Regions from separate parts of the Streptomyces sp. NPDC059695 genome, predicted to be linked through region 2. Evidence: riboswitches for the same ligand, from Rfam matches in the RefSeq annotation. Region 2 holds a riboswitch; the other holds the start of a gene.
The links. A riboswitch is a leader RNA that binds a small molecule or an ion and turns the genes downstream of it on or off. The one in region 2 is predicted to bind cyclic di-AMP.

Region 1 (7,562 bases), on a different contig from region 2:
CGACCGTGACCGCCCCGAGCGGCAGCGCCTCCTCGGCGGCCCGTGCCGGGTCCGGCACCTCCAGGTCGAGATGGAGCCGGTTCTTCGCGGCCTTGCCCTCCGGCACCCGCTGGAAGGCGATCCGTACGAACTCCGGCGGATCCACGTACGACCAGTCCTCGCTCCGGTCGACGGGCTCACCGCCCAGGAGCCCGGCCCAGAAGCGGACGAGCGCCGCCGGGGCCGCGCAGTCGAAGACGATCTCCTGAACGTGTGCGCGCATGACGTCAGCCTACGGAGACCGGAGCCGCCTGCGCCTCCGCGAACGCCTCCGCGTCCCAGGCGCCGCCGAGCTCCGCCGTCAGCCAGCCGCCCGCCGCCGCCCGGAACTCCGCCGGGTCCAGCGCCCCCGACCCCTCCGGTACGGCCCCGAGCAGCGGAGCGCCCGCCGCCTGCGGCAGGTCCACGAGGTTGCAGCGCGCCGCGAGGTCCGGTGCGTCCGGCCAGCTGCCGACGACCACGCCCAGCTGCTCGATCCCGCGGGCCCGCAGCGCCTCGGCCGTCAGGGCCACCGAGTTGAGCGTCCCCAGGCCGGCCGGGGCCACCACGAGGACCGGAGCCCCGAGCAGCGCGGCGGCGTCGGCGAGCGTGCCGCCCTCCTCGTCGAAGCGGACGAGCAGCCCGCCCGCCCCCTCCACGAGGACCAGGTCGTGCGCGTCCGCCAGCTTCCGGGCGGCCTCGGCGACCTCCCGGGGGCCGACCGGGGCGAGCCCCGCCCGGCGGGCCGCGGTCCCGGGGGCCAGCGGCTCGGGGAAGCGGCCCAGCTCGGCGGAGGCCGCGGCGCCCGAGAGCCGTACGACCTCGTCCGCGTCGCCCCGGTCGTCCGGCCCGACGCCCGTCTGCGCGGGCTTCAGGACGGCGACGGACCGCCCGGCGGCCGTGGCGACGGCGGCGACGGCCGCGGTGACGACGGTCTTGCCGATCTCGGTGCCGGTGCCGCTGACGACGATGACGGTCATGAAGATGTCCTCTCTCACTGCTGTACAGGGGGGGGCGGCCGGGCGGGACCGCGCCCACGCGGGCGCGGTCCCGCCCGTGGTCAGCCCGCGGCCGCGGCCGCCCGCACCGCCGCGCAGATCCGGGCCAGGTCCTCGTCGCCCGTCACGTACGGCGGCATCGTGTAGATCAGGTCGCGGAACGGGCGCAGCCACACGCCCTCCCGGACCGCCGCGCGCGTCGCCGCCGCCATGTCGACCTCGTGGTCGAGCTGGACCACGCCGATCGCGCCGAGCACCCGCACCTCGCGGACGCCCGGGAGACCGGCCGCCGGGGCGAGCCCGTCCCGCAGCCCCGTCTCGATCCGCTTGACCTCGACCTGCCAGTCCTGCGAGAGGAGCAGGTCGATCGAGGCCAGGGCGACCGCCGACGCCAGCGGGTTCCCCATGAACGTCGGCCCGTGCGCCAGGACCGGGACCTCGCCGCGCGAGATCCCGTCGGCCACCCGGCTGGTGCAGAGGGTGGCCGCCATCGACAGATAGCCGCCGGTCAGCGCCTTGCCCACGCACATCACGTCGGGGGAGATCCCGGCCTGGTCGGCGGCGAACAGCGTGCCCGTCCGGCCGAAACCGGTCGCGATCTCGTCGAGGACCAGCAGGACGTCATGCGCGTCGCAGGCCTCCCGCAGCACCCGGAGGTACGCCGGGTCGTGGAAGCGCATCCCGCCCGCGCCCTGCACGACCGGCTCCACGATGACCGCGGCCAGCTCGTGCGCGTGCTCGGCGATCCGGCTCCGCAGCAGCTCCGCGTACGACTCCTCGTACGCGGCCGGCGGCGCGTCCACGAAGACCTGCGGCTGGAGCACCCCCGTCCACAGCTCGTGCATCCCGCCCTCCGGGTCGCACACCGACATCGGCTGCCAGGTGTCGCCGTGGTAGCCGCCGCGCCAGGTGAGGAGCCGCTGCTTCCCGGGACGGCCCAGGGAACGCCAGTACTGCAGGCACATCTTGGCCGCGACCTCGACGGAGACCGAGCCCGAGTCGCTGAGGAAGACGTGCCGCAGCGGCTCCGGGGTGATCTCCACGAGCCGGGCGGCGAGCCGGACGGCCGGCTCGTGGGTGAGCCCGCCGAACATGACGTGGCTCATCTTCTCCAGCTGACCGCTCACCGCCTCGTTGAGCACGGGGTGGTTGTAGCCGTGGACCGCCGACCACCACGAGGACATGCCGTCGATCAACTCGTCCCGGCCCTCGGCGGGTTCGGCGAGCCGGAGCCGCACACCGGACGCGGACGCGACGACCAGCGGCTCCGCACGGCCCGGCATGGGGCCGTACGGATGCCAGACGTGCGCCCGGTCCAGGGCGAGGAGTTCGCCGTTGCCGAGGGGGTCGCCGTCACGCATTCGGCGCGAGGTCCGTCCCGGCGCCCCGGCGGCGCACGGCCACCAGGTCGGTGCGGGCCTCGTTCGCGGCGGGCGCCGCCGGAGCCGCGTGACCGCCGCAGGGACCGCAGCCGCCGCCCTCCTCGCCGTGCGAGCCGCAGCCGGACGCGGCCTCCGAGCCGCAGCCCGCCGAGGACGCCGTACCGCAGCCGCCCGTCGCGCCGGCCGCCGCGAGGGCGTCCGCGCGGTGCTTCGGCAGCGTGGTCGTCCCCGCGCCCTCCACCTCGAAGCCCGCGTCCGCGATCATGTCCAGGTCGGCCTGGCCGGCCTGGCCCTCGCTGGTCAGGTAGTCGCCGAGGAAGATCGAGTTCGCGATGTTCAGCGCCAGCGGCTGCATCGAGCGCAGGTGCACCTCACGGCCGCCCGCGATCCGCACCTCGACGTCGGGGCAGACGAACCGGACCATCGCGAGGATCCGCAGGCAGCGCTGCGGGGTGAGGTTCCACTCCTTGGCGAGCGGGGTGCCCTCGAAGGGGATGAGGAAGTTGACCGGCACCGAGTCGGAGTCGAGCTCGCGCAGCGCGTAGACGACGTCGACGAGGTCCTCGTCGGTCTCGCCCATGCCCGCGATCAGGCCCGAGCAGGCCGACAGACCGGCGGCGTGCGCCTTCTGCACGGTGTCCACCCGGTCGGCGTACGTGTGGGTCTTGGTGATGCCCTCGTACGTCGCCTCGGAGGTGTTCAGGTTGTGGTTGTACGCGTCGGCGCCGGCCTCCCGCAGCCGCTCCGCCTGGCCGTCCGAGAGCAGACCGAGGCAGGCGCACACCTCGACGCCCTCGTTCTGCTCCTTGATCGCCTCGATGGTCTTCCCGACGCGCTCCACGTCCCGGTCCGTCGGACCGCGGCCGCTGGCCACCAGGCAGACCCGCTTCGCGCCGCCCGCGACGCCCGCCGCCGCGGCCTGCGAGGCCTCGTCCGGCTTCAGCCACGTGTACTTGAGGATCTCGGCCTTCGAGCCGAGCCGCTGCGAGCAGTACGAGCAGTCCTCGGGACAGAGACCGGACTTCAGGTTGACCAGGTAGTTGAGCTTGACCCGGCGCCCGAACCACTGACGGCGCACCTTCCCGGCCGCCGCCACCACATCGAGCAGTTCGTCGTCGGAGGTCGCCAGGACGGCGAGCGCTTCTTCACGGGTCGGCAGCTCGCGCCGCAGCCCCTTCTCCACCAGTGTGTTCAGGAGGTCCATAACCCGAGATCCTTGCCTACCGCCCGCCCCCGGGCCAAGGAGGATCCGAACAAACGCCTCCGATCGAGGTGTGTGGATGACCACATCCCGACCTCGGCATCCTCCGGTTAGGGTCTGTGCGCTGCCTACAAAAGGATCGCCGCATGCCACGGGACGACGACGCGCCGGCCGCGGGCCCGCACCGCACCGCCTTCGACTGGACCGACGCCGAGGCGCGCCGCCGGGCCGAGGCCGGTCTCGTGCGGACGCTGCGGCCCCGCGCGGCCGAGTCGGACCTCCTGGACCTGGCGGGCAACGACTACCTCGGCCTCACCCGCCGCCCCGAGGTCACCGAGGCGGCGGCCGAGGCGGCCAGGCGCTGGGGCGCCGGTGCCACCGGCTCGCGGCTCGTCACCGGCACCACCCGGCTGCACACCCGCCTGGAGCGCGAACTGGCGGAGTTCTGCGGTTTCGAGGCGGCCCTGGTCTTCTCGTCCGGCTACACCGCCAACCTCGCCGCGCTCACCGCGCTCGGCGGCCGGGACGCCCTGATCGTCTCCGACGCCTCCAACCACGCCTCGATCGTCGACGGCTGCCGCCTCGCGCGTGCCGAGACCGCCGTCGTCCCGCACACCGACCCCGAGGCCGTGGCCAAGACCCTGGACGCGCACCCGGGGCGCCGGGCGCTGGTCGTCAGCGACTCGGTCTTCTCCGTCGACGGTGACAAGGCCCCGCTCCGCGAGCTCGCCGACGCCTGCCGCGCGCACGGCGCCGGACTCGTCGTCGACGACGCCCACGGCTTCGGCGTCCTGGGCGACGGCGGGCGCGGCGCCCCGCACGAGGCCGGGCTCGCGGGCGACGAGGACGTCGTCGCCACCCTGACCCTCTCCAAGTCCCTCGGCAGCCAGGGCGGGGCCGTCCTCGGCCCGGCCCGGGTGATCGAGCACCTGGTGAACGCGGCCCGCACCTTCATCTTCGACACCGGGCTCGCCCCGGCCGCCGCGGGCGGCGCGCTGGCGAGCCTGCGTCTGATCGCGGCCGAACCGGGCCTGGCCGGGCGGGCGCGTACGGTCGCCACCACCCTCCACCGGCTTCTCACGGAGGCCGGCCTCACCGCGGCGCGTCCCGACGCGGCCGTCGTCTCGGTCCACGCGCCCTCCCCGGAGGCGGCGCTGCGCTGGGCGGCGGACTGCCGCGACGCGGGGCTCGCGGTGGGCTGCTTCCGGCCCCCGTCCGTCCCGGACGGCATCTCGCGGCTGCGGCTCACGGCCCGGGCCGACCTGTCGGACGCGGAGATCGGGCGCGCGGTGGAGACGATCCTGCGGACCGCACCGGCCGTCTGACATCCCGTCGGGAGCCTCAAGGTCGTTCACGGGCGGCAGAGTTCACCGCTTCGGGCGACAGATGGGGACATATCTTGGTGGAACGCCCGGCGGAGCGGCAGGATCGGTGGGACTCTGACGCGAAGCGCGATCCGGGGCCGAAGCCCCGGCGGGAAAGGGACAGCGTCGCCATGGCAGACCACCAGGAAGCATCCGTCACGCTGCCGAGCGACCCCGCGTCGGTCCCCACGGCCCGGCGGTACGTCGCGGAGGTCCTCGACGGGTGGGGCCTGGACGGTGCCGACGACCTGGCGGACGCGATCCGCCTGATGGTCTCGGAACTGGCCACCAACGCGGTCGTGCACACCTTCGGCCAGTCGCCGACCTTCACGGTCGACGTCCGCCTGGAGCGCGAGGAGCGCCTGCACATCGGGGTCACCGACAGCCATCCGCGGTGGCCCCGCCGGCTCCCGGCGGCGGTCCAGCAGGACAACGGCCGGGGCATGGTCATCATCCGGTCCCTGGCCGCCGAGGCGGGCGGCCGGCTCTCGGTCACTCCGACCGAGGAGGGCGGCAAGACGGTCTGGATCACCCTGCCGTGGACCCGGACGGCCGCCTCGTACGCCTGACGCCCCGGCCCGGGGGTGCGGCGGCGCCACCGCGCCCCCGGGCCGGTCAGTGCCCGGCGGGCGTCATCGGACGCGGCCGTAGGAGACCTTCGACGTCCAGATCTTGTCGAGCTTCACCCAGGACCCCGTCTTGGGCGAGTGCCAGATCCTGCCGCTTCCGGCGTAGATGCCCACGTGGTAGACGCTCCCGCCGGAGTGGAAGAAGACCAGGTCCCCCTTCTGTCTGCTGGACGCGGAGATGTGCCGGGTCTTGTTGTACTGCTGCTGCGCGGTGCGGGGCAGCGACTTGCCCGCCTTCTTGTACGCGTAGAGCGTCAGACCGGAGCAGTCGAACCTGGAGGGTCCGGCGCTCCCGTACCGGTACGGGGCTCCCTTCTTGGACGCGGCGACGCTCAGTGCCTTGTTCGCGTAGGTGGTTGCCGCCTGGGCCTGCGACGCCGCACCGGGTGCGAGCATCGTGCCGCCGACGGCGGCGAGGGTGAGAGCCGAGACGGCTCCGGCCCGGGACAGCAGGGACGGGACGTGCATCTGCGCAGTCATGCGCAACCCTTCGTCAGCCGCCTGCGAAGGATGACCTGTCGGGTTCGGGCTGGCGAAGATGCCCGGCCGCGGCTGCGGCTTCACCCCAAGGGACGGCCCCGCTGCGGAAACAGCGCGTACGTCCCGTACTGCTCGGGTCCTCCACTCCTGCCGATCCACTCCTGTCGACCAGACATCCGGGACAGCGGCAGGACTCGGCGTCCGCCCGGACCGCCCCGCCTCGGATGGCGGGGGCTTGTCGTCGACAGGGATCTTGACCCACAACGAGGGCGAAATCCGAGCTGAAACGGCGATATGTGAGGCTCCTCACGACTGATCCATTCGGGTGGACAGGCTGCTTTCGTGATCGTCGGAGGTTTGGCCCACGAGCCCCGCACCAGCAACGGAATGCCCTATTCCGCCAGATGTGTACACCTGTTGCGCAACTCACCCCACACCATTGTCGACTCGTCGACTACGCCGAACGGGGGAGCGATCCTGCGATCCGCGTCGGCCGTCCGGACCTCGACACGACATGCCGGAATGTCAACTCTCGGGTGTGCGGGGGACCGTGACGCGGCCGGTGCGGCGCTCTCCGTCCAGCACCCTCAGCGCGCGCGCCAGGGTGTCCGCGTGCACCTCGCTCTCGCCCCGCACGTGCATGAGCGTCAGGGCCCCGAGCAGCGCCTCCGCGCGCCCCACCAGGGCCTGCGCCGCCCGCAGCGCCCCGTAGGTGTGCGTGCCCCTGGACGGGTTGATCCTCCCCAGGAGGTCGACGACTTCGAGGTAGGCGTCGACCAACTCGCCCTCGGCCCGCGTCAGCGCGGGCAGCGGCGGCAGCTCGGGCACCACGGCCGGCTCACCGCGCCGCGCCGGCGTCGCGCCGGCTCGTGATCACGTGGTCCACCAGGCCGTACGCGACGGCCGCCGGCGCGTCCAGGACGGTGAGGCGGTCGATGTCGGCGTCGATCCGCTCCCGGCTCCGCCCGGTGTACTCGGTGAGCATCCCGGCCACCAGGGCGCGCAGCCGCAGCAGCTCGCGCGCGTGGATGTCGAGGTCGCTCGGCTGCCCCTGGAGGGGTTCGTCCATGGCCGGCTGACGCAGGGTCACGCGGGCGCCGGGGAGGGCGAGCCGCTTGCCCGGGGTGCCGGCGGCGAGCAGGACGGCGGCGGTGGAGGAGGCCTGGCCCAGGCAGGTGGTCGCCACGTCGCAGTGGAGCGTCCGCATCGTGTCGTGGATCGCGGTCATGGCGGTGATCGAGCCGCCGGGGGAGTTGATGTAGAGCGAGATGTCCTGGCCGGGGGCCGCGTGATCGAGGTGCAGGAACTGTGCGATGACGTCGTTGGCCGAGATCTCGTCGATCGGCGTGCCGAGGAAGACGATCCGGCCTTCCAGGAGCTTCGAGTACGGGTCGAGGGTCCGTGCACCGAAACCGGTCCGCTCCGTGAACTCGGGCAGGACGTAGCGGGCGTCCATGGCTGAGCACCTCCAGCTGTCTGTAAAAAATGTA
Region 2 (7,562 bases):
TCGGCGACGCGTCCCTCGACGGCTGCCGGGTCTACTTCCCGGACCCGTGGCCCAAGGCGCGCCACCACAAGCGCCGGCTGATCCAGCCCGAGTTCCTCAGCCTCCTCGCGCCGCGGATGAAGCCCGGGGCCGTGCTGCACTGCGCCACGGACTGGGAGGAGTACGCCGTACAGATGCTGGAGGTGCTCTCCGCGCATCCGGACTACGAGAACACGCAGGCCGACGGCGGCTACGCCCCCCGCCCCGACTTCCGTCCCCTCACCCGCTTCGAGGGCCAGGGGCTCGACAAGGGCCACGTCGTCCACGACCTCCTCTTCCGGCGGAAGTGATCCGGAAGTGATCCGGAAGTGACGGGGAGCCCGTAACCTCGTCGACCGGTGTCGGTGGGGGTCGTTAGGGTCGCTCACGTGTCGAACCCTGCCCCGAGCGACCTGTCGGCCGCCGCCCCCGTCCCGCACCGGGACACCGAGGAGCCGGCCTTCCCCGCCGTCGCCGACCGTTCCCAGTGGCGCTACCGGCCGCGCCGTGCCTTCTGGCGCAGCCGGCTGGTCCGGGCGATCGCCGTGGTGACACTGCTCGCGCTCTGCGCCCTGGTCATCCTGGCGCTGGTCCGCGAGCAGACCGGCACACAGGGCTTCCTCGTCGGCCTGGGCCTCGCCGTGCTTCCCGTACCGCTGCTCATGTCGGCGTTCCGCTGGCTCGACCGGGTCGAGCCGGGCCCCTGGAAGAACATGCTGTTCGCCTTCGCCTGGGGGGCCTTCGCGGCCGCGCTCGTCGCGATCCTGGCGAACTCCTTCGCGGTCCGCTGGATCGCGACGGCCACGGCCGATCCGGACTCGGCCGACACCCTCGGGGCCACGGTCATCGCCCCGGTGGTGGAGGAGAGCGCGAAGGCCGCCGCGATCCTGCTGCTGTTCCTCTTCCGCAGGAAGGACTTCGGCGGTCTCGTCGACGGGGTCGTGGTCGCCGGTTTCACCGCGACCGGCTTCGCCTTCACCGAGAACATCCTCTACCTCGGCAACGCCTTCGGCGAGGACCAGGAGTTCGGCTCCTCGGGCATCGGCTCGGTGACGGCGGCGACCTTCTTCGTACGGGTCGTGATGTCGCCGTTCGCGCATCCGCTGTTCACCGTGCTCACCGGCATCGGCTTCGGGTTCGCCGCCCTCGCGCCGCGCGGGAAGCGGCTGCGCCGGGTGCTGCTGCCGCTCGCCGGTCTGCTGCTGGCGATGGGCCTGCACGCCGCGTGGAACGGCTCGGCCACCTTCGGCGGCCCGCTGGCCTTCTACGCGGTGTACGGGGCGCTCATGGTCCCGGCCTTCGGTCTGCTGACCTGGCTGGCGGTCTGGAGCCGGCAGCGCGAGCTGCGCACGATATCCGGGGAGCTCCCGGCGTACGCGGCCGCCGGGTGGCTCGCGCCCACCGAGCCGCTCGCGCTGTCCTCGATGCGCGCCCGGCAGCTGGCGCGCTCGTTCGCCGCCCGGACGTACGGCCCGCCGGCCGCGCAGGCGGTCGGCGAGTACGAGTCCTTCGCGACGACCCTCGCGTTCCTGCGGGACCGGGCCCGCCGGGGCACGGCGGGCCCCGACTTCACGGCACGGGAGCAGGAGCTGCTGCACCACCTGTGGCAGCGCCGCGCGGTGGCGTCCCCGGCGCTCACGTACGCGGCGCGGGCCACGGGCCGGGCCTGGGCGCCGCCGCAGTACCTGGACTACGACGGCTACAACCCGTACCGGAGTTAGACGGCGGAGGCCTCGTCCAGCAGCGTCCGCTCGGCCTCGGTGAGGGTGAGACCGGCGGCGGCGACCAGCGCCGGGAGCTGTTCGACCGTGCGGGCCGAGGCGATCGGCGCGGCGACGGTCGGCCGGGCGGCGAGCCAGGCGAGGGCGACGGTGGCGAGCTCCGCCCCGTGGGCCTCGGCGACCGTGTCGAGGGCGGAGAGCACGGCCCGGCCGCGCTCGGTGTCCAGGTGCCCGGCGGCCCCGGAGGCGCGGACGCTGTCGACGGTGGCGCCGGGGCGGTACTTGCCGGTGAGGAAGCCGGCCGCGAGGCCGTAGTACGGGACGGCCGAGAGCCCGGCGCGCTCGACGGTCTCCAGGAGCGGGCCCTCGTAGGTGTCGCGGGAGACCAGGTTGTAGTGCGGCTGGAGGGCGACGTACCGGGCGAGGCCCTCGGCCTCGGCGAAGTCGAGGGAGGCGCGGAGCCGCTCCGGGGAGATGTTGGAGGCGGCGACGGCGCGCACCTTGCCGTCCTTCACCAGCTGGTCGAGGGCGGTGACGATCTCCTCGACGGGGACGGACTCGTCGTCGAAGTGCGTGTAGTACAGGTCGATGTGGTCGGTGCCGAGGCGGCGGAGGGACTCCTCCGCGCCCGCCTTGATGGTGGTGGCGGACAGGCCCTTGAAGTGGGGGTGGGCGCCGACCTTGGTGGCGACGACTATGTCGGAGCGGTTGCCCCGGGAGGCGAGCCAGCGGCCGATGACGGTCTCGGACTCGCCGCCCTCGTTGCCCTCGGCCCACGCCGAGTACACGTCGGCGGAGTCGACGAAGTTGCCGCCCGCGGCGGCGTAGGCGTCGAGGACGGCGAAGGACTGGGCCTCGTCGGCGGTCCAGCCGAAGACGTTGCCGCCCAGGGCTATGGGGAAGACGTGCAGGTCGGAGCTGCCCAGCGGGCGGAGAGAGGTCATGTGTCGGTCAACCGTTCCCGCCGCCGGGCCTATTCCGGGTGCGTTCAGAGGCTGAGGCCCTTGGAGCGGAGCCAGGCCGCCGGGTCGATGCCGTCGCCGCCGGGCGTGTGGACCTCCATGTGGAGGTGGGCGCCGGTGACGTTGCCGGTGGCGCCGACGCGGCCGATGGTCTCGCCGGTGCCGACGGTCTGGCCCGCGGAGACCGTCATGGACGAGAGGTGGCAGTACCAGACCTCGGTGCCGTCCTCCAGCTCCAGGACGATCCGGTAGCCGTAGGAGCCGGACCAGCCGGCCGACTTGACGGTCGCGCCGTGGACGGCCTTGAGCGGGGTGCCCGTGGGGGCGGCGAAGTCGAGGCCGGTGTGGTGACCGGACGACCACATCGAGCCGGACTGCATGTAGGTGGCGGTGAGGGTGTACGAGGACACCGGCAGCGAGTAGCTGGCGGCGAGCTTGGCGAGGCGCTCGGCCTCGGCCTTCGCCTTGGCCTCCGCTTCCGCCTTGGCCTTGGCCTCCGCCTCGGCCTTCGCCTTGGCCTCGGCGGCGGCCTTCTCCGCGGCGGCCTCCTTGGCCTCGGCCTCGGCGGCGGCCTTCTCCGCCGCGGCCTTCTCGGCGGCGGCCTTCTCGGCGGCGTCGGCGGCGGCCTGCTGCTGCTCGGCCTGCTGGAGGATGCGGGCGCGCAGGGCCTCGCCCGCGGCGGGGGCGGCGGAGGCGGCGGTCTGCTCGGCCTGTCCGGTGCTCTCGTCGGCCACGGTGGTGTAGGTGGCGGCGGTGAGCGGGTTCGGGTTGGCGCGGGCCTCGGTGACGGGCGCGCTGTGCTGCTCGGGGAGGAGGGCGCCGACGCCGGGGATGTCGTGGGCGTCCGGCAGGTCGAGGTCCGGGAGGTCCGGCAGCGATATGGCCACCGGGGGCTTGTCCTGCGCGGTGGCGAGGCCGCCCGCGCCGACGGCCGCGATCACGCCGACGCCGAGGACGGTGGAGGAACGGGCGAAGTTGGAGCGCTGCTTGACGACCCGGTGCCGGCCGCCGGAGCGGCTCTCGGCGCGGAGGGAGCCCTCGGTGGGGTTCCACTCGGTGTCCGGGGCGGAGGAGGCCGCACCGCCACCGAAGGCGTCGAAGGGGGCTTCGGGTGCGGGGGTGTTGGACGCCACGGGGGGGCGCTCCTTTCCTTCCTTCTCGCCTACCGGGTTAGCTGACGGGTTCGGAGCAGGAAGGTCTCCTACGGGCTCGACCGCACGGGTGCGTGTTCCGCACGGGTGCGAAGGGGCCCGATTCACCCCAAGTGGTGGTTCCCCGGTTCCTTTTCAGGATTCGGCGCGTGCGCACGGTGCCGCCTCTTGCGACGGCTGGGACGACCGCGCTGCGTTATCGAACGTTAATAGACAGGGGGTCCCGATTCCAAGCCGTTCCCCTTGATCATTCATTGAATTGAGGGGTAATGGTCCGACTTGACCCCCCTTCAGGGCGGGCCCGCCAAACCCCCGCGATCTGACGTTATGTCAATTGTTATCGCAGTGACACCCCTCGACTACGCCTGGTGACCGGGCCCGCCCGGCGGCACCACGGGCATCGTCCGACGCCGCTCCGGCTGCCCCGTCGCCGGGCGGCTCACCGCCAGCAGCGCCATGTCGTCCGTCGCCCCGCCGCCCGTGTGGAGCCGTACGTCGTCCACGAGCGCGTCGAGCAGTTCCTCGGGCCCCGGGAAGATCCGCCCGTCGAGCCGGGCCGCCGGATCGTAGAAGACGCCCTGCCCGTCGCGCGCCTCCGAGAGGCCGTCCGTGTAGAAGAGCAGCGTCGCGCCCGGCGGGAACGACCGCGCCTCCCCCCGGTCCGGCCACGCCGCCAGCTCCCCCATGCCGAGGGGCAGCGCCGCCTCGCCCGGCTCCAGCACGTCCAGCCGGCCGTCCGCGTACAGCATCAGCGGCGGCGGGTGCCCGCGGTTGACGATGCGTACGAAACCGTCGAAGGTCCCGCTCCCGTCGGCGCGCGGGATCTCGGCCAGGACGGCCGTGGTGAACCCCTCGAAGGCGTCGAGCCCGTCCCGGCGGGTGCCCTCCCGGGCCAGCGCCCGTTCGAGGCGCTGCGCCACGCCCTCCAGGGTCCGCTCCTGCTCGGCGGCCTCACGGAAGGCGCCGATGACGACGGCGACGGCCTCGACCGCGTCCATCCCCTTGCCCCGGACGTCCCCGACCACGAGCCGCACGCCGTGCGGGGTGTCCTGGACGGCGAACAGGTCGCCGCCGATGAACGCGTCGGCCTGCGCCGCCTCGTACCGCGCCGCGCACTGCAGCCCGCCGATCCGCTCGGCGGGCGTCGGCAGCACCGCCTTCTGCGCCGTCTCCGCGATGACCCGCGCCGAGGCGAGCCGCTCGCCGCTGCGGCGCACGACCCGGTTGATGAGGACGGCGAGCGCGGAGACCGTGAGGACGGTCAGGCTCTCGGTGAGCGCCGCGATCTCGTCGACCGTGTCGTTGTAGGCGTGGAGTCCGACGGAGGCGAGGACGGCCGCGATCCCGGTGATCACGGTCGTGAGGGTGGAGAAGAAGGGCGCGGCGATCAGCGGCGCGGCGGAGAAGAGCGGGGCCGCCGTGTACTCGGCCGGTGTCGCCACGTCGAAGGCGACACCGCCGACGATGACCAGCGGGGGCAGCGCACGGATGAACCGCCGGGCGCCACCGTGCTCGGAGCGGCCCTCGCCGCCCCGACGCCCTCCGCCCGCCGCTCCTAGGGGGTGCCCCACCTGTGCCTCTCCTGCCCGGTCCGACCGGCCGCGGTCCGCACCGCGCCCTCCCAGGGTGGCCGCCGCCGCGAGGGGCGGCGACTCCCACGGGGCCGAGTGGCGTACGGGGTCAGCCGGCCGCCAGCCGGCCGCCCCGGGCGAGCAGCGCCATCGCCGCCGCGCAGGTCAGCCCCACCGCGCACAGCACGAGCCACGGCGCCGCCGACCAGCCGGTGACGTCGAGGAGCGCACCCGTCCCCAGGTTCCCGAGGGTGATGCCGACCCCGCAGACGGTGTTGTAGAGCCCGTAGTGGGTGGCGACCCAGCGGCCCCGGGCCAGGGCGACGACGGTGTCCATCTCGTACGGGTAGAGCACCGCGTTCGCGACGGACAGCACGGCCGCGCACAGCAGCAGCCCCACCAGGCCGCGCCCCAGGGCGGCCGGGACCAGGAACGCCCCGCCCATCAGGGCGAGCCCGAGGACGAGGCACCGCTCCCGGCTGAGGCGGCACCGGCACCAGGCCGTGATCCTCAGCTGCCCGGCGAGCGCCACGACCGCCGAGACGACGAACAGCGCGGTCGTCGCCGCCGTGCCGCCCGCCGCGAGCGGCAGCGCCAGATAGACCTGGAAGGACAGCACGTACGAGCCTGTCATGGCCAGCGAGAAGAGCCAGAAGGTCCGGTGCGCGAGGACCGTGCGGAACTGCCCCCGCCGCTCCTTCGGCGCCTCCGGGGCCCGTACGGGCAGATGCCGGAGCTGTACGAGGGTCAGTCCGGCGAACAGCACCGCCGCCACCGCGCACGTCAGCCGGAACGACACCCCCGTCAGCGCCACCCCGACGAGCGGACCGAGCAGGATGCCCGCCTGGTAGTAGGTGTTGAAGAGCGCGAAGGCCTCCACCCGGCGCTCCTCCCCGGCCTCCGCCGCGAGACAGGCCCGCACGGCCGGGTTGAAGAGGGCCCCCGCGAGGCCCGTCGCGAGCGAGGCGGCGATCAGCGCCGGCAGCGACTGCGCGAAGGCGAGCGCCCCGAAGCCGACCGTCCGCAGCGCGCAGCCGGCCACGATGAGCGGCTTGAACCCGAGCCGGTCGGCGAGCGCCCCGCCGACGAGGAACATGCCCTGCTGGGAGAGGTTCCGGGCGCCGAGGACGAGGCCGACGGCCCAGGCGGCCATGCCGAGCCCGTCCGCGAGGTGCGCGGCCAGGTAGGGCATGAGCATGTAGAAGCCGAGGTTGATGGTGAGCTGGTTGAGGAAGAGGAGCCGGACGGCCGGATCGAAGGTGCGGCTCTGCTTCCAGATCCCGCCCTGGGCGGGCGCGGTCGCCGTGGTCACGAGGCCCGCCCCAGGACGCGCCGGGTCCAGCCGCTGACCGTGGCGTCGGAGACGTACGCGGCGGGGTCCTCCCGTACGGGACCGTCGAGCAGCCCGTGCGCCGCGCAGAACTCGTCGTTGAAGACGGTGTCGAAGTACCGCTGCGGCCCGTCCGGGAAGACGGCCGCGATCCGGGTCCCGCGCGGCCGGGTGCGGGCCAGCCACCCGGCGACCAGGGCCACCGCGCCCACGCTCCAGCCGCCGGTCGCGAAGTGCCGCGAGGCCAGCCTGCGGGCCGCCCGGACCGCTTCCGCGGGGCCCACCCAGTGCACCTCGTCGAAGGCGCCGTGGTCCACGTTCCCCGGGTGGATGGAGGAGCCGAGCCCGCGCATCAGCCGCTCCCCGGCCGGCAGGCCGAAGACGGTGGAGTTCACGGAGTCCACGCCGACCAGCTCCAGGGCCGGGCTGCTGGTGGCGCGCAGGGCCCGGGAGATCCCGGCGGAGTGGCCCCCGGTGCCGACCGCGCAGACGAGGACGTCGATCCGGTCGAGCTGCGCGGAGAGTTCGGCGGCGAGACCCCCGTACGCGGCGGGGTTGTCGGGGTTCCCGTACTGGTTGGGCCACCAGGCCCCGTCGAGGCCGCCGAGGAGCTCGGCGACCCGGTCCATCCGGGCCTGCTGCCAGCCGCCGTGCGGGCTGGGCTCGGGGACGACGTGGACCCGGGCGCCGTGGGCGACGAGCATCCGCTCGACGATCGGTTCGAGGCCGGGGTCGGTGACGACGTGCACGGGGTGGCCGTGCAGGACGCCCGCGAGGGCGAGGCCGAGACCGAGGGTCCCGGAGGTCGA

Region 1: another riboswitch for cyclic di-AMP. It lies ahead of ACFV2S_RS15480 (C40 family peptidase); the one in region 2 lies ahead of ACFV2S_RS13290 (M23 family metallopeptidase).

What each region holds. Positions count from the first base shown of each region.
Region 1 is NZ_JBHWFF010000010.1:226,694-234,255, reverse strand. It holds gene ACFV2S_RS15510 (VOC family protein) at 1-262, opposite strand, end outside; gene bioD (dethiobiotin synthase) at 267-998, opposite strand; gene ACFV2S_RS15500 (adenosylmethionine--8-amino-7-oxononanoate transaminase) at 1,079-2,377, opposite strand; gene bioB (biotin synthase BioB) at 2,370-3,602, opposite strand; gene ACFV2S_RS15490 (8-amino-7-oxononanoate synthase) at 3,746-4,924, shown strand; gene ACFV2S_RS15485 (ATP-binding protein) at 5,095-5,532, shown strand; gene ACFV2S_RS15480 (C40 family peptidase) at 5,596-6,072, opposite strand; cyclic di-AMP (ydaO/yuaA leader) riboswitch at 6,076-6,197, opposite strand; gene ACFV2S_RS15475 (hypothetical protein) at 6,598-6,903, opposite strand; gene ACFV2S_RS15470 (ATP-dependent Clp protease proteolytic subunit) at 6,911-7,528, opposite strand.
Region 2 is NZ_JBHWFF010000008.1:243,816-251,377, reverse strand. It holds gene trmB (tRNA (guanosine(46)-N7)-methyltransferase TrmB) at 1-329, shown strand, start outside; gene ACFV2S_RS13300 (PrsW family intramembrane metalloprotease) at 408-1,739, shown strand; gene ACFV2S_RS13295 (aldo/keto reductase) at 1,736-2,683, opposite strand; gene ACFV2S_RS13290 (M23 family metallopeptidase) at 2,728-3,834, opposite strand; cyclic di-AMP (ydaO/yuaA leader) riboswitch at 3,846-4,010, opposite strand; gene ACFV2S_RS13285 (PP2C family protein-serine/threonine phosphatase) at 4,212-5,423, opposite strand; gene ACFV2S_RS13280 (MFS transporter) at 5,533-6,735, opposite strand; gene ACFV2S_RS13275 (PLP-dependent cysteine synthase family protein) at 6,732-7,562, opposite strand, start outside.